One region of the Paraburkholderia sp. BR14312 genome, then DNA from elsewhere that is predicted to be linked to it. Evidence: predicted binding sites of a transcription regulator. Region 1 holds the regulator's gene; each other region holds the start of a gene.

What was found. The regulator LexA, encoded in region 1, represses DNA repair genes until DNA is damaged. The targets are predictions, from matches to a motif close to ACTGTATNNNNATACAGT.
Region 2: a site for LexA is predicted at 1,268-1,285, ahead of dinB (DNA polymerase IV). Genes of this name have one in related genera too.
Region 3: a site for LexA is predicted at 1,752-1,769, ahead of imuA (translesion DNA synthesis-associated protein ImuA). Genes of this name have one in related genera too.

What each region holds. Positions count from the first base shown of each region.
Region 1 covers NZ_JBFPKI010000007.1:285,919-292,242, forward strand. Annotated here, with positions in the region: gene cysW (sulfate ABC transporter permease subunit CysW) at 1-899, opposite strand, end outside; gene cysT (sulfate ABC transporter permease subunit CysT) at 899-1,795, opposite strand; gene AB3X98_RS21420 (sulfate ABC transporter substrate-binding protein) at 1,945-3,003, opposite strand; gene lexA (transcriptional repressor LexA) at 3,297-3,947, shown strand; gene AB3X98_RS21430 (hypothetical protein) at 4,012-4,389, shown strand; gene AB3X98_RS21435 (DUF2939 domain-containing protein) at 4,486-5,169, shown strand; gene AB3X98_RS21440 (universal stress protein) at 5,231-5,701, opposite strand; gene nodI (nodulation factor ABC transporter ATP-binding protein NodI) at 6,023-6,324, shown strand, end outside.
Region 2 covers NZ_JBFPKI010000004.1:206,689-213,012, forward strand. Annotated here, with positions in the region: gene AB3X98_RS13040 (PadR family transcriptional regulator) at 1-112, shown strand, start outside; tRNA gene AB3X98_RS13045 (tRNA-Met) at 248-324, shown strand; gene AB3X98_RS13050 (aspartate/glutamate racemase family protein) at 422-1,129, opposite strand; gene dinB (DNA polymerase IV) at 1,295-2,473, shown strand; gene AB3X98_RS13060 (amidohydrolase family protein) at 2,586-3,872, shown strand; gene AB3X98_RS13065 (M3 family metallopeptidase) at 3,956-6,055, opposite strand; gene folD (bifunctional methylenetetrahydrofolate dehydrogenase/methenyltetrahydrofolate cyclohydrolase FolD) at 6,302-6,324, opposite strand, start outside.
Region 3 covers NZ_JBFPKI010000002.1:120,702-127,025, forward strand. Annotated here, with positions in the region: gene AB3X98_RS06330 (DNA polymerase Y family protein) at 1-902, opposite strand, end outside; gene imuA (translesion DNA synthesis-associated protein ImuA) at 811-1,668, opposite strand; gene AB3X98_RS06340 (NAD(P)/FAD-dependent oxidoreductase) at 1,941-3,563, opposite strand; tRNA gene AB3X98_RS06345 (tRNA-Pro) at 3,736-3,812, opposite strand; gene sixA (phosphohistidine phosphatase SixA) at 3,976-4,440, shown strand; gene AB3X98_RS06355 (GNAT family N-acetyltransferase) at 4,681-5,499, shown strand; gene ppx (exopolyphosphatase) at 5,608-6,324, opposite strand, start outside.

The DNA.
Region 1 (6,324 bases):
GCCACGGGTTGCGGGCCGGCGTAGGCGGGAATCTCGTCCGCGCCGCGCAGTTCCGCCGAAAGGCGGCGCTCCGCGAGCAGCTTCAGGCCGAGCGTGACGAGCGCGAGCAACGCGAGCAGCGATGCCACGGCGAACGCCGCCGCGAAGTTGTACTCGTTGTAAAGAATCTCGACGTGCAGCGGCATCGTGTCGGTCTGGCCGCGAATATGACCCGACACCACCGACACCGCGCCGAACTCGCCCATGGCGCGCGCGTTGCAGAGAATCACGCCGTACAGCAGACCCCAGCGGATATTGGGCAGCGTCACGCGGCGGAACATCTGCCAGCCCGAGGCGCCCAGCACGTGGGCGGCCTCTTCTTCGTCGTTGCCCTGCGCCTGCATCAGCGGAATCAGCTCGCGCGCGACGAACGGGAACGTCACGAAGATGGTGGCGAGCACGATACCCGGCACCGCGAAGATGATCTGCACGTTGCGGTCTTCGAGCCACGGCCCGAGCCAGCCCTGCGCGCCGAACAGCAGCACGTAGATGAGACCTGAAATCACGGGCGAAACTGAAAACGGCAGGTCGATCAGCGTGGTGAGCAGCGCCTTGCCGCGAAACTCGAACTTCGCGATCGCCCACGACGCCGCGAGGCCGAAGCCCAGATTCAACGGCACCGCGATCGCCGCGGTGATGAGCGTGAGCTTGATCGCGGAGAGCGCGTCGGGATCGACGAGCGACGTGAAGTAGAAGCCGATACCCTTCGACAGCGCCTGCCAGAACACCGCGACGAGCGGCACCACGAGAAACAGCGCGAGAAACGCGAGCGCAATGCCGGTCAGCAGCCAGCGCACCCACGGTGATTCGGTGACCGGGTCCGGCCGGCGCGTACTTCGTTGTTGCGGCCGCGTGCTCATTACGCACCTCCCGCGACGGTTGCGGCCACCACGGCATTCGGCGCGCTGCCGGCCGTTACACCCCGGCTCGTGCGGCGCTGCAAATACCACTGCAGCGAATTGATGAGCAGCAGCATGACGAACGAGACGCAGAGCATCATCACGGCAAGCGCCGTTGCGCCCGCATAGTCGTACTGCTCGAGCTTGGTGATGATGAGCAGCGACGTAATCTCCGACTTCATCGGCACGTTGCCGGCGATGAAGATGACCGAGCCGTACTCGCCCAGCGCACGCGCGAACGCGAGCGCGAAACCCGTGAGGAGCGCCGGCAGCACCGCGGGCAGCACGACACGGCGGAACGTGAGCCAGCGCGAGGCGCCGAGGCACGCAGCGGCCTCTTCCTGTTCGCGCTCGAAGTCCTCGAGCACCGGCTGCACCGTGCGCACGACGAACGGCAAGCCGATGAAGGTCAGCGCCACGAGCACGCCGAGCGGCGTGAAGGCGATCTTCAGACCGAGCGGCTGCAGGAACTGGCCGATCCAGCCATTGCCGGCATACACGGCGGCGAGCGAAATGCCCGCCACGGAAGTCGGGAGCGCGAACGGCAGATCGACGAGCGCATCGATCACCCGTTTGAACGGAAACCTATAGCGCACGAGCACCCACGCGAGCAGGAAGCCGAATACCGCGTTGATCAGCGCCCCGCCGAGCGCGGCGGTGAACGTGAGCCGGTACGACGCGATCACGCGCGGCGACCACACGGCGCGCACGAACTGGCTCCAGTCGAGTGTCGCCGTCTTGAGAAAGGTGGCGGCAAGCGGAATGAGCACCACGAGGCTCAGATAGGCCACCGTGATGCCAAGCGTCAAACCGAAGCCAGGCAGCGCACTGGGCTTGCGCAATCGAAACGTTGTCATGCTCATCGTCCAGACATGGGTTGCGCGATTCGTGCGTTGCAGATTCGCGCCGAAAAGCGCGCCCGTAGGCGCGCTTCGTTGTTATGCGATCACGTCGTTATGCGGACCGCTTACTGCTTGACCGCCTGCTGCTTGACTGCTCGACAGCTTTACTGCGGCTGATAGATCGAATCGAACACGCCGCCATCCGCGAAATGCGTCTTCTGCGCGTTGGGCCAGCCGCCGAACGTGTCGTCGACCGTGTAGAGCTTGAGCTTCGGAAACTTCGCCGTGAGCGCCGCCGGGACCTTGTCCGAACGCGGACGGTAGAAGTTCTTCGCGGCGATCTCCTGGCCCTCTTCGCTATAGAGGAACTGCAGGTAGGCTTCGGCCTCCTTGCGCGTGCCCTTCTTGTCGACGACCTTGTCCACCACGGCAACCGGCGGCTCAGCCAGAATGCTCACCGAAGGCACCACGATCTCGAACTTGTCCGGGCCGAACTCCTTGAGCGAGAGAAATGCTTCGTTTTCCCATGCGATCAGCACATCGCCGATGCCGCGCTGCACGAAGCTCGTCGTGGCTCCCCGCGCGCCCGAGTCGAGCACGCCCGCGTTCTTGTAGAGCTTCGTGACAAAGTCCTTCGCCTTCTGCTCGTTGCCGCCCGGCTGGTGCAGCGCATACGCCCACGCCGCGAGATAGTTCCAGCGCGCGCCGCCCGAGGTCTTCGGATTCGGCGTGACGATCGAGACACCCGGCTTGGTCAGATCGTCCCAGTCCTTGATGTGCCTGGGGTTGCCCTTGCGCACGAGGAACACGATGGTCGACGTGTATGGCGAGGCGTTGTCGGGCAGGCGCTTTTGCCAGTCCTTCGCGACGATGCCCTTGTTGGCGAGCGCGTCGATGTCCCATGCCAGCGCGAGCGTCGCGACGTCGGCCTGCAGACCGTCGAGCACCGAGCGCGCCTGTGCGCCCGAGCCGCCATGCGACTGTTTGATGGTGAGCGTTTCGCCCGTCTTCGCCTTCCACTGCTTGATGAAGGCTTCGTTGATGTCCTGGTACAGCTCGCGCGTCGGATCGTAGGAGACGTTGAGCAGCGATGTATCCGCGTGAGCGGCCAGCGGCACCATAGCCGCCATCGCCGTGACGCCGACGAGCGGCGCAACGCCGATGACCAGTTTTGCCGCCAGTGTTTTCAGCCAGCCCGCGCGCCCCGTATGTGTCGTGCCCATCTATCTGTTCTCCGTTCTCGTGTGTGCTCGTTTGCGCTCATTGATGAAACCGCAGCTAACGATGGAGGCCAGTCTAGCGATCCCCTTACATTATTAAAAATGATGTTTTCTTATTTTTTAATACGCAAAAGTGGTAAGGACAGAGGAAGTCGCTGTTAGAGCGCGGTTTCATCCGCGCAAACACGGGAAAACGGCCTGATGGCAACGTTCAGTCGATGAACTTCAAGTAACACTTGAAAAGTGGCGAGTACTGTATAAAAATACAGTTACCTGTTCAAACATACAGTGGCGCCATGACCAAACTCACCGCACGACAGCAGCAGGTTTTCGATCTGGTTCGCCGGGCCATCGAGCGCACGGGCTTTCCGCCCACGCGCGCCGAGATCGCGGCGGAACTCGGCTTCAGCTCCGCCAACTCCGCGGAGGAGCATCTGCGTGCGCTGGCGCGCAAGGGCGTGATCGAACTGGCTGCGGGCGCCTCGCGCGGCATCCGCCTCGTGCCGGGGCCCGACGACCTGCCGCACCAGTTCACGCTCCCGCACCCGAGCATCATGCAGCTCTCGCTGCCGCTCGTCGGCCGCGTCGCTGCGGGTAGCCCGATCCTCGCGCAGGAGCACATCTCGCAGAACTACATGTGCGACCCGGCGCTCTTCTCGAGCCGCCCCGACTACCTGTTGAAGGTGCGCGGCCTTTCCATGCGCGACGCCGGCATCCTCGACGGCGACCTGCTCGCCGTGCAGAAAAAGGCCGAAGCGAAAGACGGCCAGATCATCGTGGCGCGCCTCGGCGACGACGTGACCGTCAAGCGCCTGAAGCGCCGTCCGAACGGGCTCGAGCTGATCGCCGAGAACCCCGATTACGACAATATTTTCGTCGAGGCCGGCAGCGCGGAATTCGCGCTCGAAGGCATCGCGGTCGGGCTGATCCGCCCCACCGAATTCTAAGGAATCCGTCTGAGCGCGGTTTGCACATTGTTTGCGCACCATCTGCGCATACCTGGAGAGAGTCATGGAACGTCTTGCCCGCCTGCTGCCCTTCCGCCAATTCGGCCGCCTTCGCCATCTCCGTGGAATCGCCTCGTGCGCGGTCCGCGAAGTCCGCGATTCGGCTGCCGCACTGAGCGGCTCGCTCTTCGAAGACTCGCCTGAGATGGTGGCGGCCAGCGCAGCCGACCTGCCCGTGCTGCCCTCGGCACAGCCGGCGTTTGCGCGCGTGTCGCTCAACAGCACGCTCAACACCGAACAGCCCATGCGCCGCGCGCCCGTGCGCGTCTATCAGGGTCCGTCGCGGCTCATCCTAGTCGGCACGGTCGACGCGGTTTGCCGCGCAATCGACCGCTGCATCGCCGAGCAGCACAGCGACCTGCCCGCGGCACTCGCGAAGTAAGCAGCAACGCTGCCCAAATGTGAGAAGAGGTTACGGGCGGGATCGTTTGGCCCGGTTTGCGGTCAACACCGTGTTTAAACGATTTGCCCTATGCCGATGACGGAATCTCTCTCTACCCCGCGCAAGACCCAAGGCTGGAAAAAGCCCGTTGCGATCACGGTCGCCGTCGCAATGGTCGTTGCCGCGATCGGCTACGCCTATGCGTCGCCCTATATCGCGGTGAAACACATGAAAGCCGCGGCCGACGCGCGTGACGCCGTCGCGCTCAACGAATACGTCGATTACCCTGCGCTGCGCCTGAGCCTGAAACAGCAGGTGGGCGAGATGCTGCACCGGCGCGTCGAGGGGCAGCACAGCAGCAATCCGTTGCTGATCCTCGGCGCCGTAATTGGCGCGGCACTGATTAGTCCGCTCGTGGATGCCTACGCCACACCGGAAGGCGTGGCCGCCCTGCTCGATGGCATGCCGCCGACGGGCAAGCCCGGCGACCGGCCACACGCGCCGCCGCCAGCGGAATCCGGCGCGCCATCCGCGCAATCGGCAGAGCCGCCGCAATCGGCACCCGCCTCCGCCGCGCCACCGGCCCCGGCCGTATCCGGCACCCCCGCGCCCGAGGCGCGGCCGGTGACCACGGCGGGCTATCGCGGCCTCAATGAGTTCGCGCTCACGTGGGACCGCGGCAGTACGGGCGAGCACTACGCCGCCATCCTGCAGCGTCACGGGCTCTTCTCGTGGAAGCTCTCGGCGGTCGAGCTAAGCGAAGGAAACGTCTCGAACTGAGACAGATCGGCAGTGGCAGCGCTAACAGGCCGGTTCCAGGCGAGCCGGCCCGCTCGATCCCCTACGCGGCGGCTTGCTGCTGCTTTTCCTCAGCCGCCGACGAACACGCCACGAGAATGCTGCACGAAACGCGGTCGAGCAGCGGCGTGTTGCCGGCGCCCATCCACCAACGCGAGAGCCCTGTGCGGCAGCGGTGGCCCACCACCACGAGGTCGGCATTCAGCTCGTTGGCCAGATTCGCGATTTCGTCGATCGGATGACCGAACGCGAAATGCCCCTGAGCGCGCACGCCGCGCTCAGTTAGCCAGTCCACGCCTTCCTGAAGAATCTCGCGCGCCGTTTCCTCGAAGCGGCCGCAGGCCACGTCGGTCAACAGGCCGGCGCTCTGGGCGATCGTCGAACGCATGTCGACGACCGAGAGCAAGTGCGTCTCGGCCTGCAGATCGAGTGCAAGATCGGCGCCGCACCGCAGCGCCTTGCGGCCTTCGCGCGAGCCGTCGTAACAGAGCAGAATTTTTTTATAGCTCGCCATGATCGCTTCTCCCCGCCCGCGTGATTTGCAGGCTGTGCGATTCTCATGATGGTGCGCCGCAATTCCACACGCAAGGGCTGGAAAACGCCAGGTGTGCATCGAAAAACGCCAGGCGCGTCCCAATCGGCGCATGCATCTTGCACAGTGCTGGATGCTTGCCGCGACATGCATTTACCTCGTGCATCGTCAAAACACTTGTGAGCGACGCCCGACCCGCCGCGCAGCAATGCACTAAAATGGGCCGCCTCGTTTCGTGCGATTTTTCGTTCGGTACTTCGAGCGACTCGCGCGATGCCCGATCGACTCACGTTCAACCGGTCCATGCCCGCACCCGCCATCGAATTCGAGCAGGTCATCAAACATTATGGAGACAGGACGGTCGTCAACGGCCTGTCGTTCGACGTCGTTCCCGGCGAGTGCTTCGGACTGCTCGGCCCGAACGGCGCGGGAAAAACCACGACACTGCGCATGCTGCTCGGCATCGTTTCGCCCGATGCGGGTCGCATCAGCCTGTGCGGCGAGCCGGTGCCGGCGCGCGCGCGCCACGCCCGCCAGCGCGTGGGGGTGGTGCCGCAGTTCGACAATCTCGACCCCGACTTCACCGTGCGCGAGAACCTGCTCGT
Region 2 (6,324 bases), on a different contig from region 1:
CGGGCAGCAGTTGCAGTACGCGATCCTCAAGGCGGGCATTCATACGCAGGAGATGTGGCTCGCCTGGGCGGAAGAGGTGCGCACGCTGGTGGAACCTGTGCAGGCACAGTGATGTGCCAGGTTGTCCGAAGGAATTCTCGTGTCGCGTTTGCTTGCCGACGGTGTCCGAACGCGCCATGTTTCAGTCATGTGAAAAAGACTCTTGACGCAGAAGCGCGTGCACCCTATAATTCTTTTCTCTGACGGACGCGGGGTGGAGCAGTCTGGCAGCTCGTCGGGCTCATAACCCGAAGGTCGTAGGTTCAAATCCTACCCCCGCAACCAAACGTCTGAAGCAGCAAGGCCTCGTGCCAATCAATGAACCCGCTCCAAGCGGGTTTTTTGTTTTCTGCATCTCGAAGCAGCCACGAGCGTCATAGCGCTAAGCACCTGCCTCGCTTCCAATCGCCCAATCCACCGCAGCCTGCGCGTGCAACGCGGTCGTGTCGAACACCGGCAGGGCAGAATCGTTCTGCCCGATGAGCAGCGTGATTTCCGTGCAGCCGAGAATGACCGCCTGCGCGCCGCGTGCCGCGAGGTCATCGATCACGCGCTGATACACGCGCCGCGACTGCGCCTCGACGTTGCCGTGACACAGCTCGTCGTAGATGATCCGATGCACGTCCGCGCGATCGTGTTCGTTCGGCACGATCGCTTCGATGCCGTGCGCCTCGCGCAGTCGTCCCACGTAGAAGTCCTGTTCCATCGTGTAGCGCGTGCCGAGCAGGCCCGCGCGCGTGAAGCCCGCGGCGCGCAACGCCTGGCCGGTCGGGTCCGCGATATGCAGGAAGGGGATCGAAATCGTCGCCTCGATTGCCGCGCGCACGCGGTGCATCGTGTTCGTCGCGAGCAGCACGATCTCGGCGCCCCCGCATTCGAGCTGTTGCGCGGCCTCGGCCATCTGCACGCCTAGCGCGTCCCAGTCGCCCGCGCGCTGGAGCGCTTCGACCTGCGCGAAGTCTACGGTCACCATCAGGCTGCGCGCGTTGTGATGGCCGCCCAGACGCGCCTTGGCGTGGCGGTTCAGCAGCCGGTAATACTCGGCCGACGATTCCCAACTCATCCCCCCAATCACCCCGATTGTCTTCATCGATTCGTTCCTCACGCTCGTGGCCTGTTCAGTCCGCACGAGTATAGGCCCGCGCAGCCAGCAGTCCAGAGACGGTCCGGCCGATCCGAAGCGGTACGGGAGCCGACAAAGGGCGCGGACACTTGTCTTGAAAATAATACTGTGTTTTTGTACAGTATCGGGACCGTGACCTCGCCTTCTTCCGACCTCGCGCCGCCGCCGGCACCCGACCCGGGGCGCACCGCCGCCGCACTTGCCGCCGCCGCTCGCAAGATCATCCATTGCGACTGCGACTGCGACTGCTTCTATGCGTCGGTCGAAATGCGCGACGACCCCTCGTTGCGCGGCCGTCCGCTCGCGGTGGGCGGCCGGCCCGACCAGCGCGGCGTGGTCGCCACCTGCAACTACGAGGCGCGGCGCTTCGGCATTCATTCGGCGATGTCCTCGGCGCTCGCCATGCGCAAGTGTCCCGAGCTCTTGATCCTGCCCACGGCGATGGAGAAGTACCGCACCGCCTCGCGCGCGATCATGGCGATCTACCGGGACTACACGCCCGACGTCGAACCGCTCTCGCTCGACGAAGCCTATCTCGACGTCACCCGCGCCTCGCGCTGCAAAGGCAGCGCCACGCTGATCGCCGAGGAAATACGCGCGCGCGTGCGCGAAACCGTGGGCGTGACGGTATCGGCCGGTGTCGCGCCGAACAAGTTCATCGCCAAGATCGCCTCGGACTGGAACAAGCCCGATGGCCTCTTCGTCGTGCGTCCGCCTGAAGTCGATGCCTTCATCGCTGCACTGCCCGTACGCAAGATTCACGGCGTCGGCAAGGTCACGGCAGCGAAGCTCGAAAACCTCGGGCTCACCACGTGCGCGCACCTGCGCACATGGTCGCTGTTCGATCTGCATCGGCATTTCGGCGTGTTCGGCAAGCGGCTCTACGAACTCGCGCGCGGCCTGGACGACCGGCCCGTGCGCGCCGATCAGGAGCGCAAGTCGGTGAGCGTCGAGACGACCTACGTGGACGATCTGCTCACGCTCGAAGCGTGCAGCGAGGAGCTGAAGCGTCTTGCAGTGCAGCTCGACGCGCGCATCGAACGCGCGGGTTGCGCGCACGCCGTGCGCAAGCTCTTCGTGAAGATCCGCTTCGCCGACTTCCAGCGCACGACGGTCGAGTGTGTGGCCAGTTCCACCGATGTGCGCACCCTGCTGCTGATGCTCGAAAAGGGGCTCGCGCGACGCAAGCTGGCGGTGCGGCTGCTCGGCGTGGGCGTGCGGCTCGAAGAGGAGAGCCCGGCGTTGCGCGGGCAGTTCGCGCTTTTCGACGACGACCCAGCGGAAGACGATGGCCCGAACGCGCTCGTGTGACGCCTTCGCGTGGAGGGGGCCACGCCGCTGGCGGCGCCATTCTGGCGCCGATAGAATCGACGCGAGCCGAAACGAAAGTGCCACGCCACCACGCCAGAACAAGGAGCCGCAGATGGACCTGATCATTCGCCGCGCGGTGCTCGCGCATGCGCATCCCGCCGGGTATCCCACGGTGGATATCGGCATCGAGGCGGGGCGCATTACCGCGGTGGAGCCGCACATCGCGACCGCGGCGCGCGAGGAGATCGACGCCGCGGGTGCGCTCGTGAGTGCGCCGTTCGTCGATGCGCATTTCCACATGGACGCCACGCTCTCGTACGGCCTGCCGCGCGTGAATGCATCGGGCACGCTGCTGGAGGGCATCGCGCTGTGGGGCGAGCTCAAGCCGCATCTCACGCAGGAGGCGCTCGTCGAGCGCGCGCTGCAGTACTGCGACTGGGCTGTCGCGCGCGGGCTTCTCGCGATACGCTCGCACGTCGACGTGTGCGATGCACGGCTGCTCGCGGTCGAAGCGCTGCTCGAAGTGAAGCGCTGCGTCGCGTCGTATCTCGATCTCCAACTCGTGGCGTTTCCGCAGGATGGCGTATTGCGCAGCCCCGGTGCATTCGACAATCTCAAGCGCGCGATCGCGATGGGGGTGGACGTGGTGGGCGGCATTCCCCACTTCGAGCGCACGATGGCCGACGGCGCCGAATCGGTGCGCCTGCTCTGCGAGTTCGCCGCCGACAAGGGCCTGCACGTGGACATGCATTGCGACGAATCCGACGACCCGCTCTCGCGCCACATCGAAACGCTCGCGGCGCAAACGCACCGGCTGGGCCTGCATGGGCGCGTGGCCGGCTCGCATCTCACGTCGATGCATTCGATGGACAACTACTACGTGAGCAAGCTGATCCCGCTCATGCGCGAGTCGGGTGTCGCGGCGATCGCGAATCCGCTCATCAATATCACGCTGCAAGGGCGCGCCGATACCTATCCGAAGCGCCGCGGCATGACGCGCGTGCCTGAGTTGATGGCGGCAGGCGTGACCGTCGCGTTCGGCCATGACTGCGTGATGGACCCGTGGTACAGCTTCGGCTCGGGCGACATGCTCGAAGTCGCGCACATGGGCCTGCACGTCGCGCAAATGACGGGCACCGAGGCCTCGCGCGCCTCGTTCGACGCGGTGACCGTGAATGCCGCGACGATCCTCGGCCTCGAAGGCTACGGTGTGGCGCCCGGTTGCGCGGCGAATCTCGTGGTGCTCGACGCGCGCGATCCCATCGAGGCGATCCGGCTGCGCGCGGCGCGGCTCGCGGTCGTGAGCCGGGGCAGGGTGGTGAGCCGGCAACCCGCGCAGCGCGCGGCGCTTGCACTCGAAGGTCGGCCGCCAAGCGTCGATTTCAGGCTGTATCGATAAAACGCGGGGCAATAAAAAACCGCGTATGGGTTCCACACCCATGCGCGGTTTTAGTTCGGATCGCTTACGAGCGAGTCACGCGTTCACTGCTGTGCCGGCGGCTGCTCCATGCCGTTGTGGCGCAGCAGCGCGTCGATGTTCGGCTCGCGGCCGCGGAAGGCCTTGAACGATTCCATCGCCGGGCGGCTGCCGCCCACTTCCAGAATTTCCTTGCGGTAGCGCGTGCCGGTCGCTTCGTCGAGCACGCTCGACTTCGCGGCCTGCGCGGCTTCCTCGAAGGCCGCATAGGCATCGGCGGAAAGCACTTCGGCCCACTTGTAGCTGTAATAGCCGGCCGCGTAGCCGCCCGCGAAGATGTGGCTGAACGTGTTCGGCCAGCGCGAGAACGATGCCTGCGGAATGACGTGGTAGCGCTCGTTGATCTCGCGTGCGAGGTCGTTCGCGCTCTTGCCCTTCGAAGCGTCGAAGTCCACGTGCAGCGCCATGTCGAACATCGAGAACACGATCTGGCGCAGCGTGCCGAGACCGCTCTGGAAGTTCTTCGCGGCGAGCATCTTGTCGAAGAGTTCGCGCGGCAGCGGCTTGGCGGTTTCGACGTGCGAGCTCATTTCGCGCACTACGTCCCATTCCCAGCAGAAGTTTTCCATGAACTGCGAGGGCAATTCGACGGCATCCCACTCCACGCCGTTGATGCCCGACACGCCCAGTTCGTCCACACGCGTGAGCATGTGGTGCAGGCCGTGACCGAACTCGTGGAAGAGCGTAATGACTTCGTCGTGCGTGAAGCACGCGGGGCGGCCGCCGACCGGCGCCGAGAAGTTGCACGTGAGATACGCGACGGGCGTTTGCACGTCGTTGCCTTCGAGCTTGCGGCGCGAGCGGGCGTCGTCCATCCATGCGCCGCCGCGCTTGCCTTCGCGTGCATAGAGGTCGAGATAAAACTGCGCGACAAGCGTGCCGTCCGCGTTTTCCACGCGGAAGAAACGCACATCGGGATTCCACACCGGCGCGCTGTCAGGGCGGATGCGCACGCCAAAGAGCGTTTCCGTGACCTTGAAGAGGCCCTGCAGCACGAAGTCTTCCGGGAAGTACTGCTTCACTTCATTTTCCGAGAACGAGTAGCGCTTCTGGCGCAGACGCTCGGCGGCGAATGCCATGTCCCACGGCTCGATCTGCGTGAGGCCCAGTTCACTCGCGGCGAACTCGCGCAGCTCTTCCCAGTCCTTTTCGGCGTGCGGGCGCGCGCGCGTGGCGAGGTCTTCGAGGAAGCTCATCACCTGAGCCGGCGTTTCCGCCATCTTCGGCGTGAGCGAGACTTCGGCGAAGTTGTTGTAGCCGAGCATCTTCGCTTCTTCGGCGCGCAGCTTCAGTTGCTCCTCGATGATCGCGGTGTTGTCCCATTCGGCCTTGCCGCTGCCGTAGACGGGGCCAAGCTCGGACGCGCGCGTGACGTAGGCGCGGTACATCGTCTCGCGCATCGCGCGGTTTTCCGAGTACTGCAGCACCGGGAAGTACGAGGGGAAGTGCAGCGTGAACTTCCAGCCTTCCTTGTTTTCGCGCTCGGCGGCTTCGCGCGCGGCGGCGATCACGTCCTCGGGCAGGCCCGCGAGATCGGCTTCAGTCGTGGCGTAGAACGCGTAGCCATTGGTCGCGTCGAGCACGTGGTCGGAGAAGGCTTTGGCGAGCGCGGCCTGGCGCTCCTGCAGTTCGGCGAAGCGCGGCTTCTGGTCTTCGGGCAGTTCCGCCCCGGAGAGGCGGAAGTCGCGCAGCGAATTGTCGAGGATCTTCTTACGCTCGCCCGAGAGCAGCTCGAACGAGTTGTGATTCGTAATGGCCTTGTACTTCTTGAAGAGCTCGAGATTCTGGCCGACGCTCGACCAGAATTCGGTCACGCGCGGCAGGTTCTCGCCGTGGGCGGCGCGCAGCTCCGGCGTGTCGGCGACGGCGTTCAGGTGGCCGACCACGCCCCAGGCGCGCGAAAGCGGCTCGCTGGCGCGCTCGACCGGCTCGACCACGTCGCTCCATTGCGCGGGCGTCATGGGTTGCGCGGCGCGCTCGACCGCGGCCTTCGCGTTCGCGAGCAGGACGTCGAGCGCGGGCGTCACGTGTTCGGGGCGGATTTCGCCAAAGCGCGGCAGTCCGGTGAAGTCGAGGAGCGGATTGTCGGAGGGGGTAGTAGCCATGATGCTTCCTGTTCCTGTCTGTCGCGGGTTAGGGGACCGGGGCGCGGCATGCGCGCGCCCGATAGCCAGAGTATTGGGGCGCCAGGCGCGCTTTCCAACCGGGTTATCCGAGCAAATTAACAGATGTCGGGGGGCGGTGCCGCAATCGCGGCTGCACTCGTTCAGGCGGGCGGCGCCGCAAAAAGAAAGCGGCCCGTGGTGGGCCGCTTCGGGAACGTCATGCCGCGACTCGTCGACGCGTGCTGCTTACGCGCCTGCCGCGCGCTCCG
Region 3 (6,324 bases), on a different contig from region 1:
TCCAGGCGCAGTTCGAAGCCGCTCAAGGCCGCGTGCTGCGCGGCCAGCCAGCCGGCCAGCTGCATCACGAGCCGGCGCGCGGCAAAGAGCAGCGCCTCGGCGCTCTCCACGCGCGCCTGCAATTCGAGCGACGCGTGAAACGACGGCGGCGCGGCAAACCAGACGCGCGGATCGGGCGCCTCGCCGCGCGCCTGCGCGAGCCAGCCGAGCACGCCGTCGCCGAAACGACGCACGATGCCGTCGCGCGGCAGCCGCCGCAAATCGCCGAGCGTCGCGCAGCCGATCTGCGTGAGCGCGTGGTCGTGCTGCGCGGCGAACGGCGCAAGCGTGACCGGCAGTGAGTCGAGCACGCGCGCGAGCGTTGTTTCCTTGAGCACATGCCAGCGGCGCGACGAACGCGTGACGCGCGCCTGCGCGAGCGTCCATGCCCCCCACGCCGTGGGCGCGCACGCCATGCGCGCGGTGTGCCCGCAGCCGGCCACTGTCGCCGCGACCCTGGCGAGCAGCGCACGCACGCCGCCGAACAGACGCAAGCCCGAGCCGACTTCGAGCAGCAGCGTGTGCGACTGCGCGAACGACACCTTGGGCGTATAGGCGAGCAACGCGAGCGCGAGCGCCTCGAACGCGCGGGTCTCGCGCGCCGGATCGGCTTCGAGCAGCACGAGCCCCGGCGCGAGCGCGAGCGCATGCGAGCGCGTGTTGCCGGGCTCGACGCCTGCGCGCAGCGCGTCGAGATCGGCGATCAGGATGCGCGTGTGGTCGGCGAGCGCGTAGCAGCGCGGCGCGCTGGTGACATGGGCATCGACGCTTTCAGGCAGGAGCGGCGTTGACGGCGCCGGCGGCATCAGAGGTCTGACGGCCTCCAGCGGCAACAACGGCAAGGTGACGGCGATCCACAGCATGATTGACCCCGGGCCACGGCATGACGACGGAAGCTGCGTCCGGCTGGGGCAGCACCGCATCCTGCAGCGGCAATGTAATGACGAGTGGCTGGGCGGGCGGCGGCCCGCGGCGCTTGAAAATATCGACAGAGAGCGCGGCGAACTGCATCCATTGCCGGCGGTTCAGGCTCGCGTCGTCGGGCGGCGGCACCGGCGAGCAGGTCATGCGCAGCGGCGCCGGCGACGACTGGTTGCGCGCGGCGAGCGGCCGCACGAGAAATGCGAGCGCCTGCGAATCCTGGGCGGCGACCTGTAGACGGCGCACGGCGTCGGCGCGCGCCTTCGCCTGCCAGAGCAGCACGGCGCCCATGCCTTCCTGCTTGAGCGCCTGTTCGGCCACCCAGGCGGCTTCGTCTTCGGCCGCGCGCACCCAGATCACGCGATCGAGCGCGAGCCCCCACGCCTTGAGCGCGCAGGCGTATGGGCGCCACGGCGGCGCGACGAGCAGCACGTGCCGGCCCGCCTGCGCGGTGAGCGCGCGCAGCGCCGGCGCGACAAGTCGCATCTCGCCCACGCCGCCCTGTTCGACGAGCAGCTCGGTCAGGCTGCCCGAGGGCCAGCCGGCGCCGGGGAGCTGGGCGTCGAGCGTCGCGTGGCCGCTCGGCACCGTGCGCTCGCTGGCGCGCGCGAGCTGATCGCCTTGCCACACGCGGCTTTGCAGCCGGGGGGGCAAGTGCGCGGCGAGTTGCGCGGTGGTCTGCGCAGTGGTCTGGGCTGCTGCTGCCATGTTCGTGGCCTGATTGATGGGAACGCTTCGCCCTGCCCGGCAAGAAATGGGGCATCGGCAAGAAGGAGGTCGACTCGCCTCCACCTGTATATTTATACAGTATTTTGAGAGATTGGAGGAGGCGGAAATTGGGGGCGGGTCACTTTGCGATCGCCGAGGGGCGACCGGACCGCCGCCGGACGTCGCGCTGACGTCCGGGGCAAACGCTGCTTAATACACACCGCCAGCCCGATGTGGGCGCTGTGCGATAAGGGCGGCAGAGCTTGTTGCTATCAAGACGCCTGCGCCGACGTCATATCGAGCGCCACGGCTTGCGCCACTTCGATGCCGTCGATGGCCGCCGAGTAGATACCACCGGCATACCCGGCGCCTTCGCCCGCCGGATACAGACCTTCGACGTTCATGCTCTGGTAATTGTCTTTGCGACGAATGCGCAGCGGCGACGACGTGCGCGTCTCCACGCCGGTGAGCACGGCGTCGTGCATCGCGAAGCCTGCGATCTTCCTGTCGATCTGAGGCAGGGCTTCGCGGATGGCTTCGATCACGTAGTCGGGCAGCGCGGTGCTGAGATCGGTCGGGTGCACACCCGGCTTGTAAGACGGCACCACGGAGCCCAGCGACGTCGACGGACGACCGGCGATAAAGTCGCCGACCAGCTGGCCCGGCGCCTGGTAATTGCCGCCGCCGAGTTCGAACGCCCGCTCTTCCCACTTGCGCTGGAAGGCGATGCCCGCGAGCGGACCGCCCGGATAGTCCTGCGGCGTGATGCCGACGACGATGCCCGCATTCGCGTTGCGCTCGGCCCGCGAATACTGGCTCATGCCATTGGTGACCACGCGGCCGGGTTCGGAGGTCGCCGCGACCACCGTGCCGCCCGGGCACATGCAGAAGCTATAGACCGCCCGTCCATTGTTGGCGTGATGCACCACCTTGTAGTCGGCCGCGCCGAGTTGCTTGTGGCCCGCAAACTTACCGAAACGGCTGCGATCGATCACCCCCTGCGGATGCTCGATCCGAAAGCCCAGCGAAAACGGCTTGGCTTCCATGAACACGCCGCGATCGTGCAGCATCTGGAACGTGTCGCGGGCGCTGTGGCCGACGGCCAGCACGACGTGGTCGCACGGCAGCGTCTCACCGTTCGAAAGCTTGAGCGCGCGCACCTTGCCCTGTTCGATCTCGATGTCTTCGACGCGGGTTTCGAAGCGCACTTCACCGCCCAGCTCATGGATGGTGGCGCGCATTTTTTCCACCATGCTGACGAGACGGAACGTGCCGATGTGCGGCCGGCTCAGATACAGGATGTCTTCCGGCGCGCCCGCCTTGACGAACTCCTCGAGCACCTTGCGGCCGTAGTGGTGCGGATCCTTGATCTGGCTGTACAGCTTGCCGTCGGAAAACGTCCCGGCCCCGCCTTCGCCGAACTGCACGTTGGATTCGGGGTTGAGCACGGACTTGCGCCACAGCCCGAAGGTGTCCTTGGTGCGCTCGCGCACGGCCTTGCCGCGTTCGAGGATGATGGGACGAAAGCCCATCTGCGCGAGGATCAGTCCCGCGAACAGGCCGCATGGCCCCATGCCGATCACCACCGGACGCGGATGCGTCGAGTGCTCGGGCGCCTTGGCGACAAAGCGGTAGGTCATGTCCGGCGTCACCCCGCAATGCGGCTTGCCGGCGATCCGCTTGAGCGCGGCCGCTTCGTCCTTGACTTCGACGTCGACGATATAGGTCAGCTTGATATCCGAGCGCTTGCGTGCGTCGTGCGCACGGCGGAATACGGTGTAACGCACGAGCGCATCCGCCCCCACGCCGAGTTCCGCGAGACGTCCCCGAATCGCGGCTTCAAGTTCGCTTTCGGCGTGGTCGAGGGGGAGTTTGACTTCGGATAAACGTAACATGGCTGCCAGGGTGCGATCGCCACGGGAGTTGTGGCCGATCCGTATTTTATAGGCTCGGTGGCTTTTCAAAGCGAACGCAAGCCGTACGACGAGACGCGAGCGCGTATGACCCAACATGGGAGAAAAAGAAAAAGGGGCTACAGGCCAATGGCGTGTAACCCCTCGGTATTGCTGGTCGGAGCGATAGGATTCGAACCTACGACCCTCTGATCCCAAATCAGATGCGCTACCAGGCTGCGCTACGCTCCGACGAATCAGCGATTGTATCGGCACTGATGCCACGCCGTCAAATCTGAGTGAGCCATAGCGACGAAAAGCGATCCACATCACGCGCTTGCCGCATACCGGCCTGGCGTGCACCATGACAGGACACGCCGCACGTGCACCCCATACCGCCAAAAAAGGAGACGCCATGCACCTCATCCTCTGGCGCCACGCCGAAGCCGAAGACATCGCCGCCAGCGACCTCTCCCGCCAGCTCACCACACGCGGGCGCAAGCAGGCGCAGAACGTCGCGCGCTGGCTGCGCGCGCGCCTGCCCGACGACGCCGTGATCCTCGCCAGCCCCGCCGCACGCACCATCCAGACCGCCGAGGCGCTCACCGACCAATATCGCGTCGTGCGCGAACTCGCCCCCGAGGCGAGCGTCGAGGAGGTGCTGGCCTCCGTCGGCTGGCCCAAGGGCCTCGCGTCCACGGTCGTCGTGGTGGGCCATCAGCCCACGCTCGGCGAGGTCGCGGCGCGGCTGCTCTCGGGCGGCGCCGATTCGCGCAGTTGGGCCGTCAAGAAAGCCGGCGTGCTCTGGCTCGCGAGCCGTGAGCGCGACGGCGGCGACCAGGCGGTCCTCCACGCGGCCATCACGCCCGATCTCGTCTAGCCCTGACCCCGCCTGCATCTGCCCACCGGGCCGCCTGCACGCGGCCCCTACAGCGGTTCAAGCGCGGTTCAAGCGCGATTCAAGCGCCCTTCAAACGCGCCCGCCGCCCCCCGCCTTTCTGGCCACCTCGTCCGTCTGCCTGACGCCACGTCATCGAATCGTCATTGCGTTTTCATGGAAACGTAACCGCGTATTACTACATTGCCGGAAAAGTTCTCTTACTTCCGACCAGGACGCCCTATGCGAGATCTGCCGACGCCCACCCTGCCGTTCGCCTCGACGCTGTTCGAGTCGAACCGACGCTTGCCGCGTGCCGAAGAAACGGTCACCGCGCAGCATCGGCTGCAGGTGGCCTGGGCTCGCACCGACGAGGAGCTGCGCGAAGCCCAGCGCCTGCGCTACCGCGTTTTCGCCGAAGAGATGGGCGCACGCCTGACCGGCCCCGCCGGCCTCGACGTCGACGCCTTCGACGCCTACTGCGACCACCTGCTCGTGCGCGACCTCGACACGCTCAAGGTCGTCGGCACCTATCGCGTGCTGCCGCCGCACCAGGCGGCGCGCATCGGCCGCCTCTATGCCGAAAGCGAATTCGACGTCTCGCGCCTCGCGCATCTGCGCCCGAAAATGGTCGAGGTGGGCCGCTCGTGCGTGCATCCCGACTACCGCAGCGGCTCGGTCATCATGTCGCTGTGGGGCGGTCTCGGCGGCTATATGCAGCACAACGGCTACGAGACGATGCTCGGCTGCGCGAGCGTGGCCATGGCTGACGGTGGCCACTACGCGGCGAACCTGTATTGCGCGCTCGGCGCGAACGCGCTGACCGCGCCCGAATACCGCGCGTTCCCGCACACGCCGCTGCCCGTCGAGGAACTGCGCACCGGCACGCCGGCCGTGCCGCCGCCGCTCATCAAGGGCTATCTGCGCCTCGGCGCGAAGATCTGTGGCGCGCCCGCCTGGGACCCCGACTTCAACACCGCCGACTTCCTTACGCTCTTCCGCCTCTCGGAAATCAACGAGCGTTACGCGCGCCACTTCCTCGGCGAAGCCGTCACGCGTTAAAACCTCATCCGCTCCTCAGTGGGCAGGATGAGTCAACAAAAAAACCCGGCTCACGAACGAGCCGGGCTTTTTTATCGGCGCAGTCAGACGAGGCGCAGCGCGCTTTGCTCACTCCTCCGTATAGACCACGCGATACGGAATGCCGATCTTGCCCCATTCCGCCGCTTCCTGAACGAGGTTGTAATCGGTGAGCGGATTATTCTGGACCCAGGCATTGGGCAGCAGCACTTCGTAGCCGCTGCCCTCCTCCTCCACCTTGATGTGCGGCAGACCGACATCGGCGCGGCGGCGCGTCAGCAGCGCGGCGAGACGCAGACAGAACAGCAGCGTCCATTCCACATCGCGCGTTTGCGAGAGCTTGCCGAGCTTGCCCACGTGGCCGAGCACCAGCGCGGCGAGGCGCGCCTGGTCGGTGCGCGAGAAGCCGGGCATGTCCGCGTTGCTGGCGATGTAGGCCGAATGCTTGTGGTACGCGCTGTGCGAGATGGAAAGCCCGATTTCGTGCAGCGACGCCGCCCACGTGAGGAACATGCGGTTCTCTTCGCGGCGCTCGTCGTCGGGCTCCTCGAACTGATCGTAGAACTTCACGGCCAGCTCGCCAATGCGCCCCGCCTGCGCGCGATCCACGCCGTAGCGGCGCATGAAGCCCTCCACCGTCACCGTACGCATGTCCTCGTGCTGCGAGCGGCCCAGCAGGTCGTAGAGCACGCCCAGGCGCAACGCGCCGTCCGTGGTGTCGACATAGTCGATACCGAGCTCCTCGAACACCGCGATCATGATCGAGAGACCGCCCGCCAGCACCGGGATGCGGTCGGGCTTGAGCGC